Regions from separate parts of the Comamonas kerstersii genome, predicted to be linked through region 2. Evidence: predicted binding sites of a transcription regulator. Region 2 holds the regulator's gene; each other region holds the start of a gene.
The links. Region 2 encodes FNR, which switches genes on or off when oxygen is low (the NO sensors DNR and NnrR bind a similar motif). Its sites were predicted from a motif close to TTGATNNNNATCAA; they were not measured.

Region 1: the regulator FNR is predicted to act here: its motif matches at 1,786-1,799, upstream of B5M06_RS05775 (CZB domain-containing protein).
Region 3: the regulator FNR is predicted to act here: its motif matches at 1,444-1,457, upstream of B5M06_RS14380 (PHA/PHB synthase family protein).
Region 4: the regulator FNR is predicted to act here: its motif matches at 1,952-1,965, upstream of B5M06_RS04975 (hemerythrin domain-containing protein).

The regions. Positions count from the first base shown of each region.
Region 1 covers NZ_CP020121.1:1,226,688-1,230,051, reverse strand. The annotation lists gene sucC (ADP-forming succinate--CoA ligase subunit beta) at 1-487, opposite strand, end outside; gene argC (N-acetyl-gamma-glutamyl-phosphate reductase) at 818-1,750, shown strand; gene B5M06_RS05775 (CZB domain-containing protein) at 1,908-2,306, shown strand; partial or broken gene B5M06_RS05770 (N-acetyl-gamma-glutamyl-phosphate reductase) at 2,334-2,762, shown strand; gene yddG (aromatic amino acid DMT transporter YddG) at 2,944-3,364, shown strand, end outside.
Region 2 covers NZ_CP020121.1:2,506,860-2,510,223, reverse strand. The annotation lists gene hemN (oxygen-independent coproporphyrinogen III oxidase) at 1-1,031, opposite strand, end outside; gene fnr (fumarate/nitrate reduction transcriptional regulator Fnr) at 1,239-1,970, shown strand; gene B5M06_RS11735 (FixH family protein) at 2,170-2,448, opposite strand; gene ccoG (cytochrome c oxidase accessory protein CcoG) at 2,515-3,364, opposite strand, start outside.
Region 3 covers NZ_CP020121.1:3,054,565-3,057,928, reverse strand. The annotation lists gene B5M06_RS14395 (fumarylacetoacetate hydrolase family protein) at 1-261, opposite strand, end outside; gene pgeF (peptidoglycan editing factor PgeF) at 301-1,167, shown strand; gene B5M06_RS14385 (hypothetical protein) at 1,087-1,398, opposite strand; gene B5M06_RS14380 (PHA/PHB synthase family protein) at 1,585-3,279, shown strand.
Region 4 covers NZ_CP020121.1:1,053,021-1,056,384, forward strand. The annotation lists gene B5M06_RS04965 (dienelactone hydrolase family protein) at 1-576, opposite strand, end outside; gene B5M06_RS04970 (MarC family protein) at 704-1,336, shown strand; gene B5M06_RS04975 (hemerythrin domain-containing protein) at 1,333-1,884, opposite strand; gene B5M06_RS04980 (ABC-type transport auxiliary lipoprotein family protein) at 2,071-2,754, opposite strand; gene B5M06_RS04985 (MlaD family protein) at 2,766-3,364, opposite strand, start outside.

The DNA of each region.
Region 1 (3,364 bases), 1.3 Mb from region 2:
CCTTGCGCGACTGGGCTTCGGTGATGCCGGTCAGGGGGTCGATCATCTCGGTGATGATCTTCTCGGGCGTGGAGTGGGCCACTTCCTCGATGTCCATACCGCCTTCGCTGGAAGCGATCAGTGCCACCTTCTGTGTGGCGCGGTCGGTCACCAGCGACACATACAGTTCGTTCTTGATGTCTGCACCTTCTTCGATGTACAGACGGCGCACCTTCTGGCCTTCAGGGCCAGTCTGGTGGGTCACCAGCTGCATGCCGAGGATTTGCTCGGACAGGGCCTTCACGTCCTCAATGGTCTTTGCCACCTTGACGCCGCCGCCCTTGCCGCGGCCGCCGGCATGGATCTGCGCCTTCACCACCCACACGGGGCCGCCCAGCTTCTGTGCTGCCTCTACAGCTTCCTGGACGGTGAAAGCCGGAATGCCACGGGGAACTGGCACGCCGAATTGACGCAAGATTTCCTTGCCTTGGTATTCATGAATCTTCATGAGTCTTGTCTCTCTGAAACGGAGGAAAAATGCCCGTTTTCCTGCTGCCTGGGCATGCGGAGCCGGGCTCGTATGACATGGCAATCGGCGAATGTACCATGCTGACAAGTCGGCAAAAAGTGCTTTGTTTCACGGGATATACGTATTGGCATACGTAGATCAAGCCGCACCAAGGCTGGCCCGGAAGGCCACAAACGCCCCCTGAAAAACGGCAGGAGCCGCAGTTTTTGCGCTGCACCCCGCCCGCAGCAGCGACAATCCGTTTATTTGATGGCGTCGCAATTGCGGCATGAACCTACGATGCGCCAAGAAGCGCGGGAGCATTGAACAATGTCCAAAGTCTTTATTGATGGCGAAGCTGGCACCACGGGTCTGCAGATTCGTGACCGCTTGCAGGGTATGGCTGGTGTGGAACTGGTCAGCATTGCGCCCGAGTTGCGCAAGGACCCCGCGGCCAAGCGGGCGCTGATTGCCGAGGTGGATCTGGTCATCCTGTGTCTGCACGACGATGCCGCACGCGAGACGGTGGCGCTGGTCGACAGCATCACCGCAGAAACCGGCCGCGCCATCAAGATCATTGATGCATCTACCGCCCACCGCGTGGCGCCGGACTGGGTCTATGGTTTCCCTGAGCTGTGCGCCGGCCAGCTTGAAGCGGTGAAGACCGCCACCCGCGTATCCAACCCCGGCTGCTACGCCACAGGCGCGATTGCGCTGCTGCGCCCGCTGGTGGATGCAGGGCTGATGCCTGCGGACTACCCCGTGGCCCTGCCATCGGTGTCTGGCTACACCGGCGGTGGCCGCAGCATGATTGAGGCGTACGAGGCTGGCAGTGCCGCGCCTTATGAGGCCTATGGTCTGGGCCTGGCGCACAAGCACATTCCTGAAATTCTGAAATACACCGGCATGACACGCCGCCCCGTGTTCATTCCCGCCGTGGGTAACTATGCACAGGGCATGCTGGTGCAGCTGCCCCTGCACCTGGACCTGCTGCCCAGCGCGCCCAAGGCCCAGGACCTGCACGATGCGCTGGCCAGCCACTACGCCAAGACGAATACGCCGGCGCAGTGGGTCAAGGTGCTGCCTCCCACCGAAGACAACAAGCTGGCCGCCGATACGCTGGCCAATACCAACCACCTGGAGCTGCGTGTGTTTGCCAACGAAACCCATCGCCAGGCCGTGCTGATTGCGCGGCTGGACAATCTGGGCAAGGGTGCCAGCGGCGCTGCCGTGCAGAATCTGCAATTGATGCTGGGAATTTGACCCCCCGCCTATGTGGAGATTTTCCCGAAGGTGGTTTGACAGAGATCGAACCTTCTCTTAGTACCACCTATGAATTTACTTATTTTTACAAGGTGACAATATGGCTTTTGGTCTTCTGGCGCGGTTTTTTGGTGTAGGCGCATCCCCGAAGAAGGAGATGGTTTCTCACATTGCAAAAATCGTCAACACGGTTGACATCGACATGGCTATCGCCTCCCACGAAAACTGGAAATACCGTCTGCAAGCGTTCCTGGACGGTCGCTCCACCGAGAAGTTCGTCGCAGAGGAGATCTGCTTTGACGACCGCTGCGATCTCGGCAAGTGGATTCACGGCGCAGGGAAGGCCAAGCTGGGGAACTTCCCGGGCTTCACGGCCCTGCAAGGGCATCACAAGATGTTCCACTACGCTGCATCCAACGTGGTGGCACTGGCACAGGCAGGCAAGACCGAAGAGGCTAACAAGATGCTGGACGTGCAGTTTACCCAGCAATCGGCTGAAGTGGTGCGTGACCTGCGCATGCTCAAAGCTCTTGCCGAAGAAGCGGCAGACGAGTAATTCACAATCGGCGCCGGGGATTGCGGTGCCGCGCCTTATGAGGCCTATGGTCTGGGCCTGGCGCACAAGCACATTCCTGAAATTCTGAAATACACCGGCATGACACGCCGCCCCGTGTTCATTCCCGCCGTGGGTAACTATGCACAGGGCATGCTGGTGCAGCTGCCCCTGCACCTGGACCTGCTGCCCGGCGCACCCAAGGCACAGGACCTGCACGATGCGCTGGCCAGCCACTACGCCAAGACGAATACGCCGGCGCAGTGGGTCAAGGTGCTGCCTCCCACCGAAGACAACAAGCTGGCCGCCGATACGCTGGCCAATACCAACCACCTGGAGCTGCGTGTGTTTGCCAACGAAACCCATCGCCAGGCCGTGCTGATTGCGCGGCTGGACAATCTGGGCAAGGGTGCCAGCGGCGCTGCCGTGCAGAATCTGCAATTGATGCTGGGTGTGTAAAGCGCGGTTTTACACTGGCATCTGCCTTGCATGATCAAGCGGCCTGCGGGCCGCTTTTTTGCAGGCAGGGCGCTTCTTTATAAATAGCTTCCTGCGCTTGATTGCATGAGGTTTCAAATAGTTTTGTATCTGAAACCTTTGTTTATCAAGCGCTGGCAGCTCTTGTTTTTATAGGTTTTGCATGACTGCCGCCACTGCCTCTTCGCCGGAAATTCGCCGTGCCACCCTGATCGGTCTGGTGGCCGTGCTTTGCTGGAGCAGCACCGTGGGCCTGATGCGCTCCGTGGCCGAGGCGCTGGGTGCGCTGGGCGGCGCGGCGGTGTTCTACAGCGTCAGCGCCGCGTTTGTGCTGCTGGTCAAGGGTGTGCCCTCGCGCGCGCAGCTGCGGGGTATCTCGCGCATCTACCTCATCGTCTGCGGTCTGCTGTTTGCTTTCTATGAGATCTGCCTGTCGGTGGCGATTGGACTGGCGCATGACCGGCCCCAGTCCATGGAGCTGGGCATGATCAACTACCTCTGGCCCTGTCTGACGATTGTGCTGGCCGTGCTCTGCCACCAGCAGCGCGCCCGCTGGTGGCTGTGGCTGGGCGTGGCCTTGTGCC
Region 2 (3,364 bases):
GTCTTGGCATTCTGGCTGTAGGTGGCCCCTACGCGACCAATGGCCGAAACACCCAGTGCAATCAGATCGCAGTCAGGCTGTGTGCTGTAGCCCTGGAAGTTGCGATGCAGGCGACCCTGGCGCTTGGCTACGGCCAGTGAATCTTCAGGCAGGGCAAAGTGGTCCATGCCCACGTACACATAACCAGCCTCCATGAAACTGTCCAGCGCCGCAGCCAGCATATTGACCTTGTCCGCTGCTGCAGGCAGATCCGCCTGAAGAATGCGACGCTGAGGCTTGAAGCGCTCGGGCAGATGTGCATAGGCATACAGCGCAATACGATCAGGGCGCAGCTCGGCCACTTGCTGCAGCGTTCTAGCGAAGGACTTTTCATTTTGCTTGGGCAGGCCGTAGATCAAGTCCACATTGATCGACTCAAAGCCCAGCTCACGTGAAGCGGCCACCAGATCAAACACCTGCTCGGCAGGCTGCTCACGGTGCACCGCTTTTTGTACATCCGGGTCAAAGTCCTGCACCCCAAAGCTCAGGCGGTTAAAGCCCATGGCCTTGAGGGCGGCCAGACGCTCACGTGTCACAGTACGTGGGTCAACTTCAATGGAGTACTCACCCGCTTCATCAAAGACAAAGCGCTGGCGCAGCATGTCCCACATCTGCACCAGTTGCTCGTCCGAAAGAAATGTCGGCGTTCCACCACCTATGTGAAGCTGGCTGACCAGCTGACCTCTTCCACAATGGGCCAGATGCAGATCCAGCTCCCGCTCAAGATACTGTAGGTACGTGACCGCACGCTCGTGGTGCTTGGTGATGATCTTGTTGCATGCACAGTAGTAACACAAAGAGTTACAAAATGGGATGTGCACATACAGCGACATTGGCGACTTGGCCGCTGCAGAAATTTTGCGTTGCTTTAATGCCAAGATATAGTCGCTATCACCAAATGCCTCAACGAACCTGTCCGCAGTAGGATAAGAGGTGTAACGAGGTCCTGGCACGTCATAGCGACGCAAGAGTTCCGGGGTGACTGCAGTCATGTTTTCTTCCTTAATGCTGCAACTGTGCAGCAAGATGGCATGCACACTCTTGACATGAATCAAGCACTCACCATAAGGGAAGTGTCAGAATTTGACTGAAATCATTCGAGATACATAGCAAGCGCCCGATAGTCCCCGTTTATTGACATCCAACTTTTAATTCTGGCCTTTACACCCGTGTCTACCTCGTGTTCAGGCCTTGCGTACATGACTCCACCAACCATCAAAGTAACCTGCTCCAATTGCAACCTGCGTGAACTGTGCATGCCCGTCGGTTTAAATGACCAGCAGCTGCAGCGCATCGACGACATTGTGGCTACGCGCCGCAAAGTCAAGCGCGGGATGACACTGTTCCGCAACGGAGAGCCTTTCACGTCGCTGTATGCCATCCGCACGGGCTTTTTCAAGACATGCGTAGCCACCGAAGACGGACGCGATCAGGTCACAGGTTTCCAGATGGCGGGAGAGATCATCGGGCTCGATGGCATCGTCAATGACCACCACACCTGCGATGCAATCGCACTGGAAGATGCCGAAGTCTGCGTGATGCCCTTTGACAGCCTCGAAGAGATCTCGCGCGAGGTTACAGCCCTGCAGACGCACGTACACAAAGTGATGAGCCGCGAAATCGTGCGCGAGCACAGCGTCATGCTGCTGCTGGGCAGCATGCGCGCCGAAGAGCGTCTGGCGGCCTTTATTCTGAATCTGGTGCAGCGCCTGCATGCACGCGGCTTCTCCTCGTCAGAACTCATTTTGCGTATGACCCGCGAGGAAATTGGCAGCTATCTGGGTCTGAAGCTGGAAACCGTCAGCCGCACTTTCTCCAAGTTTGTGGATGAAGGCTGGGTCGAAGTGAAGCAGCGCCACGTTCGAATTCTGGACACTGCCGCCCTGCAGCGCCTGGTCAACAGCCAGCACGACTGCAACAAGCAGCTGTAAACTCAGCCAGCCTGCGCTCTCACACACCCAAACGCCCACTGCATGCTGTGGGCGTTTGCTTTGGGTGCGATGCCAGAGCATCTACACCGCATAAAAAATAGCGGCTAGCGCTTGATTTATCAGTATTTCAGATACAAAAGTATCTCAAACACCCATAAAACAAGCGCTAGCCGCTCCTCTTTTTAAGAAGCTGCAAGTATCACTTGGGTGTCAGATCAGGCAAATCTTCATCAGGTGTAACAACATGGTTGCGCACGGCGCCTGCAGGCGCCAGGCTTTTTTCCAGCTTCTGGTTGATATTCAGCCCCTCCTGGTAGTAGTTCGGATCCACCACAGGGTCAGCGCCATCCATGGCAATCATGGCCGTCACAACGCCTGCCACCACGACGATGGCAGGGCCTGCCAGCACCATCCATACATGGCCATACTTCCACCACGGACCGGATGCTGACTCCACTTGTTTTCCTAGCTGGGACATTTCGAACACTCTCTTCCTTCAACAGAAAGTGTGCACAGCAACGCCATGCACACTACAGGATCATTTTTAGCGCGGCACGAGGAAGACAGATTTCTCCGTCACATGCCCTTGGCCACTTTGCGCTGCGATATCAAACTCAATGGCGTGTGAGCCAGCGCTGGCCGCACCGTAAGGAATCTGCACTCGCACCGCTACGCCGCGCGTCTGTGCAGGATCAACCTTGACGGTCTGCCCTTCCACCAGCTCAATGCCTTGAATACCCTGCACCGACACCTTATAGGTCTGCGCTTGCTCGGTCGCGTTCATCACCTGCAGACGATACACATTTTCGAGCTTGCCGCCTGCAACAATGCGTGCCAGTGAAGCGCGGTCACGGATGACGTCCACCTTCAGCGGTTCTCTGATGGCCAGACTGATGGCCATGGCCGCTGCCAGTGCCAGCAAAATGCTCGAATAAATCAGCACCCGTGGACGTGCAATGCGTTGCCAGATCTGTGCGCTCTTCCAGCCTTGGTTCACCGCATTCTGGGTGGTCAAGCGCACCAAGCCACGTGGATAGTGCATGTTATCCATCACGCTGTTGCATGCATCGATGCACAGGCCGCAGCCAATGCACTCGTACTGCAGGCCGTTGCGGATATCAATACCCACAGGGCAGACCTGTACACACAGCTTGCAGTCAATGCAGTCACCCAGTCCTTGCGCCTTGTAGTCCACATCTTTCTTGCGGGGGCCGCGCTGTTCACCACGCTGTGCGTCGTAGCTCACAATCAGCGTGTCCTTGTCGAACATGGCACTCTGAAAACGCGCATAGGGGCACATGTACTTGCAGATTTGCTCGCGCAGATAACCAGCATTGCCGTAGGTGGCAAAGCCATAGAACAGCACCCAGAAAATCTGCCAGCCGCCTTGCAGC
Region 3 (3,364 bases), 550 kb from region 2:
TACCACCAGCTCGATTTCGTGGTGCAGATTGCTGGTCAGCGTGGGGTAGGGCATGCCGACAGTGCCACCGTTTTCTGCGGGCAGTACGGCATCTGCGGGCTTCATGAAGAAAAACGGTGCTTCGCGCCCCGTAAAGCCCATTTCTTTGGCGTGCTCCGTGTAGTTGCGGCCTACGCAGTAGATGCGGTGTACGGGAAAACGGTCAGCGCAGCCAATGACAGGCACCGAGGCTTGGGCTGGGGGCGTAAACACAAATGGCATGGTTCAGGGCTAAGCAGTCAACGAAAGAACAAGTGTGCCATGAGTCAGGTGTCAAGTTATGCTGTGCAGGTGACTGATACCAAGCATCTTCAGCAGCAGTGGCTGCAACCCGATTGGCCCGCCATTGCTGGCGTGCATGCCCTGTTTACCACCCGTGCAGGTGGGCAAAGTGCAGCTCCGTGGAACGCCATGAACCTGGGTGACCACGTACATGATGACCCGCAGCATGTAGCGGCCAACCGGGCGCTGCTGCAGGCGGTGCTGAGCGATATTTCCGGTCGCCCAGTGCAGACCCGCTTCCTGCAGCAGGTACATGGCTGCGATGTTCAATTTCTGGAGCACGCATCGCCCAATGGACAAGCCTTTGACGCCTGTTTGACCACTGAATCTGATGTGGCCTGCATTGTCATGGTGGCGGACTGTCTGCCCGTCTTGCTGGCACACCGCAGCGGGCGCGCCGTTGCTGCAGCCCATGCGGGCTGGCGCGGACTGGCAGGACATAACGGCCATGGCGTACTGGAAGCCGTCTGGCAGGCTTACGCCGCCCGACTGGGTGTGGCTGCCGATGCGCAGCTGGCAGCAGAAACGCAAGTCTGGCTGGGGCCATGCATTGGCCCCGAGGCTTTTGAGGTGGGCGATGAAGTGCGTGAGGCCTTTGTGCAGACGCTGCCTGCAGCCGTGCAGTGCTTTGTGCCCGTGGCGGGTAAGAGTGGCAAGTGGCTTGCTAATTTGTCGCTCCTGGCGCGCCAGCGACTGCAGGCTGTGGGCCTCACGCACATTTATGGCAATGACGGCAGCGCGCCCTGGTGCACGGTGAGCAATGCCTCACGGTTCTTTTCTCACCGGCGCGATGCTGCTGTTCTGGGCAGCACCGGCCGCATGGCTGCCTGCATCTGGAAGGGCTGAAGCCTTGGCGGCCTGCGCCTGATCGTAGGCACGTTGCTCGGCTTCGCGCTGGGCCTTGAGCTTGCGTTTGCGCTCTGGCGTGCCAAAGATGTAGATGATGATGCCGACGGGCAGCAGGCCATAGAGCACCAAAGTGACCATGGCCCCCAGCACGCTGCCCTGAGGGCCGAAGGCTTCGGCCAGTGCCATCATCACCGTGACATAAAGCCACGCAATCACGATTAAATACATGGTCTGTAATTTGCTTGATTTCTGTGCCAGGCGCTGGTTGCGATGTTGATTGGAGTCAAGGAATCAGGCTTTTGACATATGGCTGTCATGCACTGATTGTCACAATTGGTGTGCTGGACAACAATCATCAACCAGCATGATGCACTGTCGCATGGTGGTGCCGCCAAGAACGCAAGGATGACAAGCATGAATTCCACACCAGACTGGGGTGCTGCAGGGGAGCAGTACACAGACTTTTTCTCCAGACAATGGCAGAACGCCTTCCAGTCGTTTGCCGCACTCGGCCAGGCAGAACCCGCCAAAACAGCGGTCCAGTTGGATGTGAATCGGCTCCAGGCATTGCAGCAGGAGTATGTGCAGGAGGCGGCCCGTCTGTGGAGTCAGGGACTGCAGGCGCCAGCACAGCTGCAGGACAGGCGTTTCAAGTCTGCGCCATGGCTGAGCAATCCCGTCGCAGCCATGACGGCTAGCGCCTATTTGCTCAATGCCAAGGCACTGATGGGCATGGCGGACGCGGTGCAGACCGATGAAAAAACACGCCAGCGCATTCGCTTTGCCGTAGAGCAGTGGGTGGCAGCCATGTCGCCCAGCAACTATCTGGCGCTGAATCCAGAAGCCCAGCAAAAGGCGCTGGAGACCAAGGGCGAGAGTCTGGCCAAGGGCATTCAGAACATGCTGCACGACCTGCAGCAGGGCCATCTGTCCATGACGGACGAAAGTGCCTTCGAAGTTGGCAAAAACGTTGCCACCACCGAAGGGGCCGTGGTCTATGAGAACGAGCTGTTCCAGCTCATCGAGTACAAGCCGCTGACGGGCAAGGTCTACAAGCGCCCGTTGCTGCTGGTGCCACCATGCATCAACAAGTACTACATCCTGGACTTGCAGCCTGAGAACTCGCTGATTCGCTATGCCGTCAGCCAGGGGCACCGTACCTTTGTCGTGAGCTGGCGCAATCCGGATGAGTCGCTGGGCCACTTGGGCTGGGATGACTATATTGAAGATGCTGTCATCCGCGCCATCGATGTGACCCAGCAGATTGCCGGTGCGGACCAGATCAACACCCTGGGCTTTTGCGTAGGCGGCACCATGCTGGCTACGGCGCTGGCCGTGCTGGCTGCGCGTGGTGAGGATCCTGTAGCCAGTGCGACCTTGCTGACCACATTTGTGGACTTTTCCAGCACCGGGGTGCTGGATGTCTTTATTGATGAAGCCTTTGTGCAGATGCGTGAAATGCAGCTGGGCAAGGGCGGTCTGCTCAAGGGGCAGGAGCTGGCCGCGACATTCAGCTTCCTGCGACCCAACGATCTGGTCTGGAACTATGTGGTGGGCAATTACCTCAAGGGCGAGACGCCGCCACCCTTTGACCTGCTGTACTGGAACAGCGATGCCACCAATCTGCCAGGCCCCTGGTATGCCTGGTATCTGCGCAATACCTATCTGGAAAACAACCTGATTCGCCCCGGCAAGCTCACCGTCTGTGGCGAGCAGATCGATATGGGCCGCGTGACGCTGCCGCTGTACATCTATGGCTCGCGTGAAGACCATATCGTGCCGATTGAGGCCGCCTATGCCTCGACGCAGGTATTCCCTGGCGACAAGCGTTTTGTCATGGGTGCATCGGGCCATATTGCGGGCGTGATCAACCCTCCGGCCAAGCACAAGCGCAGCCACTGGATTCGCAGCGACAACGCACTGCCAGCCAGCCATGGCGAGTGGTTGCAGGAGGCGACAGAACACCCTGGCAGCTGGTGGACCGACTGGTCGCAGTGGCTGCAGAGCCATGCTGGTACACAAATTGCAGCCCCCAAACGCTATGGAAAAGGGCGCAGCTACGAGGCACTGGAGCCAGCACCCGGGCGGTATGTACGGGAAAAAGCTTGAACCACGCTCACCCAAGTCATAGCAAAATGCTGCATTGCAACATCTGTCTGTAGCGCATTTGCCGCCGCAAGTACGTTGGGCACAA
Region 4 (3,364 bases), 1.5 Mb from region 2:
ATGCACCTGCACTTCGGGGTGTGCCGCGCTGAACTGCTGCACGCTCTCCTGCGAAATATGCGCATCCTTGGCTCCAAAGTGCGCCAGCACGGGCACCTGGGGCTGGCGGGCAATCTCTGGCGGCACTGTCATGCCACCGCCGTAGTAGCAGACGGCGGCCGAAACGCCTTCAATCAGGCCAGCTGCGCGCCAGGTCAGCAGACCGCCCCAGCAAAAGCCCACCACGCCGACCTTGCAGCCGCTGTGCTGCGCCACCCACTGCACGGCAGCGCGCACGTCCTGCATCACGCCTTCGCCGGGCAGCGCCTCGGCCGCAGCCTTGAGTTGTATGCCACGCGCCATGGCTTCTGCGTCATAGCCCAGCTGCACGTCAAACTCCAGGCGCGTGAACAGCGCAGGAGCAATCGCCACAAAGCCGCGCGCGGCCAGCCGGTCGGTGACGGCGCGAATGTGCGAATTCACGCCAAAGATTTCCTGCAGCACCACCACAGCGCCACGCGGCGTGCCATCGGGCTGCGCCAGCCATGCAGGAATTTGCGTGCCATCCTGCGCAGTAAGTTGTACAAACTGACCCATCACTGTCTCTCCTTGTTGTGTCGTGTTCCAATGTACACAAGCGCCACATAGGCTTGCCATACACAGGTAGCAACTTTAAGCAATCTGCGTTCCACTTGAAGCATCACCACCCGTCTGTTCTTCGCCCATGGATCTCAAACCGCTGATTACCCTGGTCGCCATCATCAACCCCCTGGCCATCGTGCCGTTCTTTATCCATTACACACAGGGGTTTGATGAAGCACAGAAAGCCCAGACCATCCGCGTGGCGGCTTTCAGTGCCTTTGTGGTGATTGCCGCCTGCGCACTGCTGGGGCTGCAGGTGCTGGACTTCTTCAATATCTCGCTGGAGAGCTTTCAGGTCGGCGGCGGCCTGCTGCTGCTGACCAGCGCCATCAACATGCTCAATGCACGCCCTGCCGAGGCGCGCCCCAATGAACCCACGCTGGAAGCTGGTGCCGAAAAAGCCGCCATGGGCAACAGCATTGCCGTGGTGCCACTGACCATTCCGCTACTGACCGGGCCTGCTGCCATGTCCACGGTGGTGATTTATGCCGACCAGGCCACCAGCTTCTGGCAGCACCTGGCCCTGGTGGGCTATGGCGTGGTGGTGGCAGCCTGCGTGTGGGGGAGCTTTTCCATGGCCGAGCCCATTGCCCGCGTGCTGGGCAAGACCGGCATCAACGTCATGACCCGTCTGATGGGGCTGATTCTGGCCGCCCTGTCCATCGAGGTGATGGCGGGCGGGCTGGTCAAGCTCTTTCCTGTGCTCAACGGCTAAGCGCTGCCAGCAGCGCTGACGGCCTGCGCCTGCTGCGCCACCTTGTCCACCTGCGCGGCGTGCTGTTCATGGTCATCCTGCTTGGAGCAGGCACCACCGCAGCCGCTGATCAGCCCCTCCGGCAAGGCCTGGGCGTTGCTGACAGCCCCGGTTGCCGGGTCAAAGCCCACACTGCCCATGTGCTGCGCCAGCGCCGCATCCATGGTCTGCGCATGGTAGCTGAACCAGTCGGCCAGCTCCGGCGTCATGCCCCGCACCATGCTGCAGTCGCCTTCGGCGCAGCACTTGGCGCCTTCACGCATGATGTCCAGCACCACCTTATGCTGGGTGCTGTGGCAGTTGTCGGCCGCAAAGCCGGTGGCCTGCATCCAGCGGTCTTCCTGCCCAAAGTGGGCCTCGGTATGGCTAATCAATGCCTGCCACAGGGGCAGCAGTGCTTCATCGGCTGCGTTTTCCACTTCGGTCAGCAGGTCGACAAATTCCCTGTGCGTCTCATCCATGATGGGAACGTTGAGCACCAGGGCCTCGCTCCATTCCAATGTCGCCATCTGGCAACTCCTTTGATCGTGTGAACTTGAATGGCTGCAAGTCTTAGGCAGGTCATGCTCACAGGACTTGCTCCACATCAAGTTCCACCAGCGCCATACATGGCTTGACACCTTTGTTTCGTCCAGAACAAAAAATCCCCGCTGGCGGCATGCACCAGTGGGGATGGGAAAGGGCTTTTCAGGGATTCAACGCTGGTGCTGGAGCACACCATCCATCCATGTCACCAGTTGCTGGCCCAGCGTATCTACCGCCTGCACCATGGCTTGCACGCCGGCGGCGGCATTGGGTGCAGTGGCTGGCTGCTGCACGGTAAACACCTGCTGTGCCAACAGCACATCACCCTGCGGCAATGGGTTGACCAGGGTGGCGCGCAGGCGAATCATAGCGGCGCTTTGCTGCTCGGCGCTGAAGACCTGGCTGAACTCTTCCAGACTCCAGCGCAACACGGGCACGCGCTGGCCCTGCACGGAGGGCAAGGCATCGCCCACATCGGCGTAGAGCACCACACGGCCACCCTGACTCAGATGCTCACCCAGCCGCTGCTGCACCAGGCTCGCAGGTGGCGCACTCCAGCGCGCCTGGCTGTAGGCGTGCAGCACCTGGGCATCGGCATAGGTCAGGCGATAGCGCATGGCCGTGCTGCCGTCGCCCAGCAGGGGCGACTGCAAAGGAGCCAGCGCCACAGGCGCTGCCTGTGCACTGGCCTGCGCCTGCGTAGCTACCGGCACGGCAGCGCCCAGGTCATAGCGCGCCATGGGCCGTGGGGGCTGGGGCAGGCTGCCGCAGCCTGCGAGCACCAGTGCCAGCGTCACACCCCACCACCAGCGGCCTTGCTTGGCGGGGAATACGGTCTTCTGTGCTTGTTGCATGTGGTCCATCCTTATCGTCCAGAAGCAGGCGCTACAAAGCCGGGTTCACCGGGGCCTGGCACATTGGGCGAGCCAAAAATCAAAGCCTGTGGATTGGCTCCAAAGCTGCTGGCTGCGCCGCCGAGCTGGCGCGCAGCGGTAGAGACATCGTCCGCCGCCTGATTGATGCTGGGCAAGGTGCTGCGGTCAAACCGCTCGGCAGCACGCGCCATGGACTGCGCACTGTTGACCACCTGCTCCAGCGCCCCTCCGGGCTGCTGGGCGGCCTGGGTCATCTGGCGCACATCACGCACCAGATGGGCGGCTTCCGTACCTGCTTGTGTGAGTGCCTGCATGGCTTTGCGCGCATCCTCGGCCAGCGCCGGGAATTCCTGCACCGCAGGCGCCACCTTGTCATGCAGCGTGGTGTTGATGGCGCGGGTCGTGGCACTTACATTGCCTGCCGCCTGCGCCAGGTTTTCCAGTAGCTGGCTGAAGCGCTCCTGGTTGGCGTCGCCCAGCAGCTGGTTGATACGTGCTGTGGCTTCATCCACGCGGGTGAGGATGTTCATGCCCTGATCGGCCAGCACATTCAGCTGGGAAGCCTTCATCAGCAGGCGCGGAATATCGC